DNA from 3 places in the Neobacillus sp. NPDC093127 genome. Region 3 is predicted to be linked to each of the others. Evidence: predicted binding sites of a transcription regulator. Region 3 holds the regulator's gene; each other region holds the start of a gene.
What was found. Region 3 encodes Rex, which represses fermentation and respiration genes when NADH is low (regulators of the CRP and FNR family bind a similar motif). Its sites were predicted from a motif close to TTGTGAAATATTTCACAA; they were not measured.

Region 1 (3,284 bases), on a different contig from region 3:
TGATTCAGCCAGTGCAAGAATTTACTGTAAATAAATAGCCAATTGCGCTGAAATTAATGATAGAATAAGGAATAAAGTTAGAAATGAAACATTTTAGCTGGAAAATTCGTCTTCTAAAAGAAAGGCAGGCAGCTAAGAAATTCTGAAATTATCTTAATAATATACAGGTTTTGGAGGAAAGCAATTGATACCGTTATATTTATTGCATGTCACAACCGTCGCGCATAGTGAGAGTATGCTTTGGACATTTTTAACCTGTAACGTCTTTGTCGTCACAGCAGGAATTGTATTTATGTATAAATTATTCACCCAAAAAAAAGTCCGAAATGCCGGAATCGTGTTCGGTATCGCCATAGCAATTAATTATATCCTAATCGCCATTTTGGGAGATCCATTTGACTTATTAGGCTGAAGACAAGAGAGGGGATGATGAAATTGAAATATTATCGATTATGGGTAATCGCCTTTTTATTAAAATTTATTGGTTCCGCCTGGGATGCATCGTATCACTTTAAGTATTTGTTTGAGGAATATTCCATTCCCCATATTGTTAATACACTTGGATTTGCCCTAGGAGCGTATTTGTTATTTCAAGAGTGGCGGCGCTCCCAGTTTATGGACCGATTTTCACGAAATCTGATTACGATTGGCTATGTATTATTCCTAATCGGCATTCCTTTAGATTTTACCTATCATATTGCTTATGGAATTGATCTAACAACGTGGAGCCCGACCCACTTTATTTATTACATTGCCACGGATATTATGATTTTTGGGGTTTGGCGTGGCTACTACTTGTATTCGAGGGATGTAAAGCCGACCTGGAAGTCGATGCATACTTGGTTCGCAATGTTTTTACTTGAATGTTTGATGTTCCCGAATATGCAGCAGGAAAATGGGGCGATTTCCTATGATCAATACATGCAGGGAAAATCGATTGCCTCACCAGAAATTCTCGACCTTATCTCTGACCCGGCGTCCCAAATTTTTGGCGGTATTCCGGAGTGGGTCTACCCGATTTATTCTGTGTTAATGGTTGCACTGCTGACGGTCATTATCATTCGAATTTTTCGAGATTTTAATATACCTGTCATGGCCGCGGCGCTCTATATTTTATTAAGATTTGTTGGCAAAGGAATTTTTGCAGCCGTTCATTACCCGACTTCGTATGTACCGATTACATTACTATTGATTCCGTTGTGCTATTTATTGTTTAGAAAAATAAACTGGCTAGCCGGGCTGACAGGCAGTCTAAGTTATTTCCTTGTACTTTACGTCATCCATCAATCGGGTTGGCTGATTACACCGCCGCTGGAATTATGGGAGCTTGTCCCGGTTGTGTTAGTGGGTGTCCTAGTTCCGGTTATAAATGCTCTTGTCAAACCGATTCAGCTGGTGAAAAAGAATAGGCAGCCGGCCTAATAACAAGAAGGTGTCTCCAATGTTAACAAGGAGATGCCTTCTATTTTTTTGTTTATGACAATAATGTGAAACTATTCACATATGGTGGTTAAATGTGACGTACCTCACAATTTTTTAGTGCCGTGGGGTTTACAATTTAACTATAAAGAAAACATTAATTAACTTAAATATATAGGGAGCGATCCAAAATGAAAAAATTAGTGATGATTGGGAACGGAATGGCTGGAGTCAGAACCATTGAAGAAATCCTCAAACTATCTCCAGAGCAATTTGAAATAACTATTTTTGGACAAGAGCCATACCCAAACTATAATCGAATTAAATTATCGAATATTCTTCAGGGTGATACAAATTTTGATGAGATCATTATCAATCCACTAGATTGGTATAAGGAAAACAGTATTCAATTATTTACAGGTGAAACGGTTGAAAAAATTGATGTGGAGGCCAAGCGTGTCATCAGCGATCAAGGACGTGAAGTTGAGTATGATGAGTTGATTATTGCGACTGGATCAAATTCGTTCATCCTGCCGATTCCAGGTGCAGATAAAAAAGGCGTGACTGGATTTCGTGATATCCAAGATTGTGAAATGATGATCAAGTCAGCTGAACAATATAAAAAGGCGGTGGTCATCGGCGGCGGCCTGCTCGGTCTTGAAGCTGCAAGAGGGCTACTGAATCTCGGAATGAAAGTCGATGTTGTCCATTTAATGCCGCACCTAATGGAACGCCAGCTCGATCCGATTGCTTCGTCACTACTAAGAGCAGAGCTTGAAGCCCAAGGCATGAACTTCTTAATGGAAAAAGAAACCGTCGAAATCCTTGGTGACGAACGTGTCACAGGCCTGCGCTTTAAAGACGGCTCGGAGATCGAAGCTGATTTAGTGGTGATGGCGATTGGGATTAAATCCAATACAGCAGTTGCAAAAAACAGCGGCATTTATGTAAACCGCGGCATTGTCGTCAATGACTTCATGGAAACCAGCGTACCGAATGTTTACGCAGTCGGTGAGTGCGCAGAGCATCGTGAAATTGTTTATGGGTTGGTTGCACCATTATATGAACAAGGAAAAGTCCTTGCAGAACGGATTTGCGGGGTTGAAGCGAAACCATATGCAGGATCTGTTACCGGGACGCAGTTAAAGGTGGCAGGTGTTGACCTTTTCTCTGCAGGAGAAATTTTTGAAGACGGATCAACGAAGTCCATCATGATTTACAACGAATATGAAGGTATCTATAAACGGGTGTTAACGAGAAATAACTTGATTGTCGGGATCGTCCTTTACGGCGACACAAAGGACAGTACAAAGCTGTTCCGCATGCTGACGAAAAAAGAAGATATCAGCGGGGTTTCCATTTTTCAAACAGAATGTTCGGGAAGCGGAGCTAGTGATGATATTGCTTCCATGCCAAATGATGAACTTGTTTGCGGCTGTAATGGGGTGACAAAAGGGGCAATTGTTGAAGCGATTCAAACACAAGGCCTCACGACACTTGACCAGGTCAGCCATTGCACAAACGCCGGACGTTCTTGCGGACGCTGCAAACCAATGGTCAGCAGCATTCTTGCCTATACACTGGGCGACCAATTCGATAGTACTGCGGCACAAAAAACAAGCATTTGCGGCTGTACGACTTTGAGTCGTGAGGAATTGGTGGCAGAAATCAAGACGAAGGGCTTAACAAGTGTGAAGGAAGTCATGAACGTACTGGAGTGGAACAATGAGGAAGGCTGCACGAAATGCCGTCCGGCCATCAACTATTATCTTGGCATGATTCACATGGATGAATACAAGGATGACCGTGATTCTCGCCTCGTCAATGAAAAGATGCACGCCAATATTCAGAAGGACGGAACCTAC
Region 2 (3,284 bases), on a different contig from region 3:
ACCTCGGCTGGATTTATGCTGAAGGCCTTACACATTTTGAAATAGATGAAGAGAATCACCTATTACTAGCCGGCCACGACAGTAAAGGTAAACTTGCCGTAGCGCTGGAAATCAGCAGTACACCATTTGCTTAACCAGAAAGGAGCATGAACTATGGAAAAAGAGCGCCATGTTTTGGTTGTTTTCCCTCACCCTGATGATGAGGCCTTTGGTGTATCCGGGACGATTGCGACCCATGTACAGAATGGAACGCCTGTCACCTATGCTTGTTTAACCTTAGGAGAAATGGGACGCAACATGGGAAATCCCCCATTTACCAACCGGGAAAACCTGCCGAAAATCAGAAAGAAAGAATTACAGGAGGCAGCCCGAGTTTTAGGCATCCAGGACCTAAGGATGCTCGGATTCCGTGATAAAACGATTGAATTTGAAGATGAGGATAAACTTGCCAACACGATGCTGGCTTTAATCGAGGAAGTCAATCCTTCCCTCATCATTACCTTTTATCCCGGCTATTCGGTCCATCCTGACCATGACGCCACCGGTGCGGCCGTCGTCCGTGCAGTTGAAAGAATGCCTGCGGGCGAACGTCCTGTCTTACACTGCGTCGCCTTCTCGAATAATTGCGTCGAGGAGCTTGGGGAAGCAGACATTGTCAATAATATAACCCCTGTCGCTGACAAAAAATTGGGCGCCATTCGCGCACACCGCTCGCAAACCGAGCAGATGTTGACTGATTTGGAAGAAAAGTTAAAAAATCAAGACCCGCAAGTCATGGTCTGGATTAATAATGAACGGTTTTGGACGTATACCTTTTAATAGGAAAAAGCCCTTTCATCCGAAGGGCTTTTTCTCATTAAAATCAAGTTTGTTTTACCAAATAATGTCTAAATAGCCAAAACCCCTTAAAAAGTAGCCAAAACAGCGAAAAAAATAGCCAAAACCTCTTGAAAAGTAGCCAAAACCCTTTGAAAAATAGCCAAAACTCAAAAAAGCGCTTTTAAGGAGAACCCACCACTTTTAATATTCCCGATGCAGCAGTGTGCACAGTCCACACCAATCCAAAATGACAATTTTCCGTGATTTTAAATCAATAATCGATTCCTTCTTCAACTTTGAAAACACACGGCTGACACTTTCCCGCGTTGTGCCGACAACCGTCGCAAATTCCTGAACCGTCAACGGAATTTCGATGTTCCAGCGGTTCTGGCCGGTGTTAAACTTGTTCCCCAGCCGCTCAAGCGTCTTCACCGTTTTCGCATAGACATCGAGCAGGGCCACATCCCGCAGCTGTGTGGTCATTTCCCTTAAGGCATCACTCATATAGCTGATCATTTGCATCGCAAGCTCAGGGTGATCGGCTAAATCCCGCTCTAATTCCAACTTGTCCAAAAAGATGACCCTGCCATCCTGAAGCATCGTTGCTGTCGCCGGATAACGCTCTGTCTTTTGGGTAAACAAGCAGGCCTCGGCAAAGGCATCTCCCTTTTGTTTGACGCAGACAATGATTTCATTGCCATTTTCATCTTCTTTCGTCAGCTTAACTGCCCCCGAATGAACGAAATAAACCCCTCTTGCCACTTCATCCTCAGAAATAATCTTATCGCCCTTTTTTAATTCAAATGTTTGAATTCGCTTTTCAATTACCTGGAGCGACTTACGTGATAAATCCTTGAAAATGCTAATTCTCCGAAGTAAATTTTCATGTTTTACCTCTTGATAGACTAAAAGATGCGGATTCTCCATACAATCGGAACGATTCACATTACCCACCTCCTATCCCACATCGATAATTACCATCCATTGTAACCAACTTTTTTCCATCATGTAGTGACGAGATTCACAAAAAGTTCACCCTTTTTCAAAAACAGAGCGTTGCCATTTTTTCAAAACACTTTCACAAAACGTTCATTTTTTCAAAACCGCGATTTCCCTAGTTCTTACCAACCTCTTCACAAAACGTTCAAAAATCTCGATAAAGATGTGCTCTACATCACAATTTTACTGTTGACCAGCGGGTAGGATGAAGTTGTTCATTTTTATTAAAAGGAGGGGGACTTTCATTGCAAAAAGCAATCATTAGCTTTGTTATCTTTGCATTACTCGGTTTTGGCCTTGGGTACCTCGTATTTGGAGTCATCATGGGGGACTCTTCGAAACAACCGCAGGTGGGGCAAACAGAAACAAACGACGAAGCGACAACGAAGGAAGAAAATGCAGCAGCCACTTCTTCCGCGAATGAAGACAATATCCTTAATCAAAAGGGATGCCTTGGCTGCCATAGTGTGGAAGCACTCAACATAAAAGGCGGGGCAGTCGGACCTGACCTTTCACAAGCGTTTGTTAACGTAGAAGGAAAGCATGGCAAGCCGATTGAGGAATTCTTAAAAGAGCCTACATCTGCCGTGATGTCAGGCGTTATTAGTAAAAGTCCATTAACAGATGACGAGCGCAAGCAGGTTCTAGACCTATTAAAGCAAGCATCTGAAGCCAAATAGAAAAGCGGAAGCGCCTGTTCTGCGACGTATGGATTGGATCCGCTCCGTATGAGATAAAGGAAACACGAAGAGCGTTAGCGCATTCGTGCTTGACTTATCGTAAGGAGGAGAGGGCCAATACACTAGTCGCAAGGCGCTGGAGCTCGACAAATAGAAAGGAGAGTGTAAGTAAATGAAAAAATGGATCCCAATTGCCTCCGGTTTGCTTGCCGGCTTTATTGCCGCAACAATCACATTCGCTGACTTTTCCGCAAAGACAAACACGGAAGCTGCTTCAAGCAACAAGAGCGATGCTGAAAAGGTTTATGTACCATTCGGACAAAAAGATGATTATTATTTATTCGCATCCGGCGGCCACTCTGGACAGATGTTTATCTATGGTGTGCCATCATTGCGCAAAATCCGAACAATTCCGGTCTTCTCGCAGGATTCTGCAACAGGTTATGGTTTTGATGAGCACTCGAAAAAATTAATGGGCGGTTATACGTGGGGGGACCTGCACCATCCGGCCTTCTCGGAAACAAAAGGCGACTATGATGGAAAGTGGATGTTCGCGACTGATGTCGGCAACAGCCGCGCCGCCGTCGTTGATTTGGAAACCTTCACGACAAAAGATATCATCAATGTTCCAAACACAGCCGGTCCGCACTGTGCCGCATTCGTAACGGAAAATACCGAGTACATGTTCCTGCCGACTCGTTTCGCTGTACCGGTCGGGCAAAAATATGAATCACTTGATAACTACAGCCAAAACTATCGCGGGGTTATGTCAGCGGTAACCTTTGA
Region 3 (3,284 bases):
TAACCCATGGAGCACGGAGCGAATATCTGCTTCGTATTGATACCCGCCAGTCTCCTTAAATTTCACCTGAAGCTGGTCATATTCTTTAAGAACTCGTTCATATCTTTCATTGTATTCAAACACATTGGGGTCCGCCATCTGTTCTTCAAGCCTGCGCAGCGATTTTTCCATCATTTGAAGCGGTTCGAAGACGGTCAACATTTCTTCCCAAATGGACAAATTCGATTCTAATCCGGTATTTTGCGCTAAATAACCGATAGTCACTTCTTTTGGCTTAATAATATCCCCGCCATCATGTGACAAGTGACCGGCAATGATCTTTAATAGCGTCGATTTGCCTGCACCATTGCGGCCAACAAGTGCCACGCGGTCTCGCGTTTGTAATTCCAGCTTAATATTCGATAAAATAAGGTCAGCACCATAATATTTTTGTAGTTGATTGACCTGCAGTAAAATCATTTTCATTCACCTCTTATACAAAACCAATATGGCGTTCCACACCATCATTTACTATGGAAACTTATTCAGAGAATCATTCCTGCCAATAAAGGCGGTGTGAGCAAAGCTAAGCTTCATCTATTCAAAGTAACAAAAAATTTTTTTTCACCTAAATCTGATAATCTGATAAATTTTTGCGGCGCTCCGCCCCTTTTCCATACAAATAGTGTACCGTATTACTAGAGTGTCGGCAATAAAGGGCTTGAAGAGCGGGTATCTTTCAACGAAAAAAAATGTCTCAACTAGTTCAAAGTTTCACACACATTACCGGAAAAATAGTGTATGATTTGAGAGGAGGATTATTTATATGGCAGATTTTACACATTTTAATGAAGAAGGCAGGGCGAAAATGGTCGATGTCAGCGATAAACCAGAAACAGCACGGACCGCTCTTGCCCATTCCAGCATAACTGTAAGTAAAGAGATTTATGAAAAGATAACCAATAATGAAATGAAAAAGGGCGATGTGTTAGCTGTTGCCCAGGTTGCTGCGGTAATGGCGGCGAAAAAAACATGGGATTTGATTCCGATGTGTCATCCGATTCCGCTTACAGGTGTGAATATTTCTTTCTCATGGGAAGCGGACCACCTAGACAACTATCACCTACATATTGCGGCAGCGGTAAAAACAAAAGGGAACACGGGTGTGGAAATGGAAGCGTTAACAGCAGCTTCAGCTTGTGCCTTAACCGTTTATGATATGTGTAAAGCAGTGGACAAGGGCATGGTAATCGGACCGACGTATTTAGTCGAAAAAACGGGCGGTAAAAACGGGGATTATAAACGAACCGATAAAATTTAACTAAATCATCCAAGGGGTGTGGGAGATTATGGGTAATGAAACAATGAAAATACCACAGGCGACAGCAAAACGGCTGCCCCTCTACTATCGATTTTTAAAAAACCTTCATTCTTCCGGTAAACAAAGGGTTTCTTCTGCAGAACTGAGCGAAGCAGTGAAAGTGGACTCGGCAACCATTCGCAGGGATTTTTCCTATTTCGGGGCTTTGGGGAAAAAGGGCTACGGCTATAACGTTAATTACTTATTAACCTTCTTCCGCAAAACCTTAGATCAAGATGAACTAACAAAGGTGGCCTTAATTGGGGTCGGTAATCTTGGTACCGCCTTTTTAAACTATAATTTTTTAAAAAACAATAACACAAAAATAGAATTTGCCTTTGATGTCGATCCGAATAAAATGGGAACGATGATTCGTGAGGTACCGGTCTACCATCTCGATGAATTGGAGACCGTCCTTGCCAATGAAAATATATCGGTAGCGATTCTTACCGTTCCTGCGCCGGTCGCTCAGCAGATTACCGATCGACTTGTGAAGGCTGATGTGAGAGGGATATTAAATTTTACACCGGCACGATTAAATGTCCCTCCGTCCATTCGGGTCCATCATATCGATTTAGCAGTAGAACTGCAATCACTGATATATTTTTTAAAGCACTATCCAACTGTCGAGATAGAAGAATAATGGTAAAAGGGCTTTTTTGCGAGCATCATCTCGTGAATGGCCCTTTTTTATTTTTTTACTTTACTTGCGTAACAGTGTTATGTTACATTATAAAACAGAAAGGGGTTTTCAAAAATGAGCGAGGAGTTAATTTCTAAGAAGGACTTATTAGATCTTGCAGGGATTTCGTACGGGCAGCTATATAGATGGAAACGAAAGGATTTGATTCCTGAAGAATGGTTTATTCGAAAGTCGACGTTTACCGGTCAGGAAACCTTTTTTCCAAAAGAAAAAATTTTAGAAAGAATCGATAAAATCCAAACAATGAAGGAAAATCTTTCGTTAGATGCACTGGCCGATATGTTTTCTCCGAATATTAGTGATTTGCAATTGGAAAAGGATGAATTAATCAAACGTAACATTGTTTCTGCTGCAGTGATGAATTTTTACCTAGAGAATGATCAGAGCGGTTTTACATTTAACTTTCCAAGAATTCTTGAAGTTTATGTGTTAGAAAAGCTGCTTCAGTCAGGTGAAATTAATTTGGATGAAGGGAAAATGGTCTTACAAGTATTAAAGAATCATGCACCGCTTATCAAGCAAAAAAGCTGTGAATTGGTGATTACCCGAAAGCTTGGAGTATCTTCGTGTCTATTATTAATAAATGCAGAAGCCGTTTATTTAGAACCGGGAACCAAAATGGTAGTGTTGCTGTCACTGATGACATGTATGGAAGAGATTAAGTCGAAATTATTATAAAGGAGAATGGCAATGGAATTAAAAAATAGAGGAGATTTGATCATTAATGGGATTGGGGCATCTAATGGCGGAAAATTCCAGCTGGTTACCTTGAATGGACGTGGAACGGTTAACAGCAATTTGGAGTGCAGTGACTTTGAATGCAATGGTTCAGGAACGGTTAAAGGCGATGTGCTAGCAAATACAGCGAAAGTAAGTGGGAATGCGAGTTTTAAAGGAACCATCGATAGCGAACAGGTTACAGTTGAAGGAACAGCAAAAATTGAGAAAAACCTATATTCAAAACATTTACAGGTTTCAGGTAAAGCCTCTGTTGGCGGCAAAGTGAAATGTGAGGAAATAAACCTTCATGGGATTTTAGCGGTGGGTGAAGATTGTGAAGCTGAAATTTTTACAGGAAAATGTCGCTTTACGATTGGCGGATTGTTAAATGCCGATCAAGTAGATATTGAGATATACGGAGAATGTAAGGCAAAAGAAATTGGCGGACAGTCAATCACCGTAAAACAACAAAAAGGGTCGTTCATCGGCACGTTATTCAAGCCTTTTCTTAAAACGCAGCTG

Region 1: the regulator Rex is predicted to act here: its motif matches at 1,486-1,503, upstream of nirB (nitrite reductase large subunit NirB).
Region 2: the regulator Rex is predicted to act here: its motif matches at 1,829-1,846, upstream of ACIQCO_RS21310 (cytochrome C).

The regions. Positions count from the first base shown of each region.
Region 1 is NZ_JBIVOP010000021.1:29,066-32,349, forward strand. Features, by position in the region: gene ACIQCO_RS22600 (hypothetical protein) at 185-412, shown strand; gene ACIQCO_RS22605 (hypothetical protein) at 436-1,422, shown strand; gene nirB (nitrite reductase large subunit NirB) at 1,611-3,284, shown strand, end outside.
Region 2 is NZ_JBIVOP010000018.1:38,453-41,736, forward strand. Features, by position in the region: gene ACIQCO_RS21295 (YojF family protein) at 1-134, shown strand, start outside; gene bshB2 (bacillithiol biosynthesis deacetylase BshB2) at 154-819, shown strand; gene ACIQCO_RS21305 (Crp/Fnr family transcriptional regulator) at 1,021-1,764, opposite strand; gene ACIQCO_RS21310 (cytochrome C) at 2,064-2,498, shown strand; gene nosZ (Sec-dependent nitrous-oxide reductase) at 2,671-3,284, shown strand, end outside.
Region 3 is NZ_JBIVOP010000022.1:5,115-8,398, forward strand. Features, by position in the region: gene ACIQCO_RS22915 (ABC-F family ATP-binding cassette domain-containing protein) at 1-459, opposite strand, end outside; gene moaC (cyclic pyranopterin monophosphate synthase MoaC) at 806-1,300, shown strand; gene ACIQCO_RS22925 (redox-sensing transcriptional repressor Rex) at 1,329-1,982, shown strand; gene ACIQCO_RS22930 (YhbD family protein) at 2,097-2,720, shown strand; gene ACIQCO_RS22935 (polymer-forming cytoskeletal protein) at 2,733-3,284, shown strand, end outside.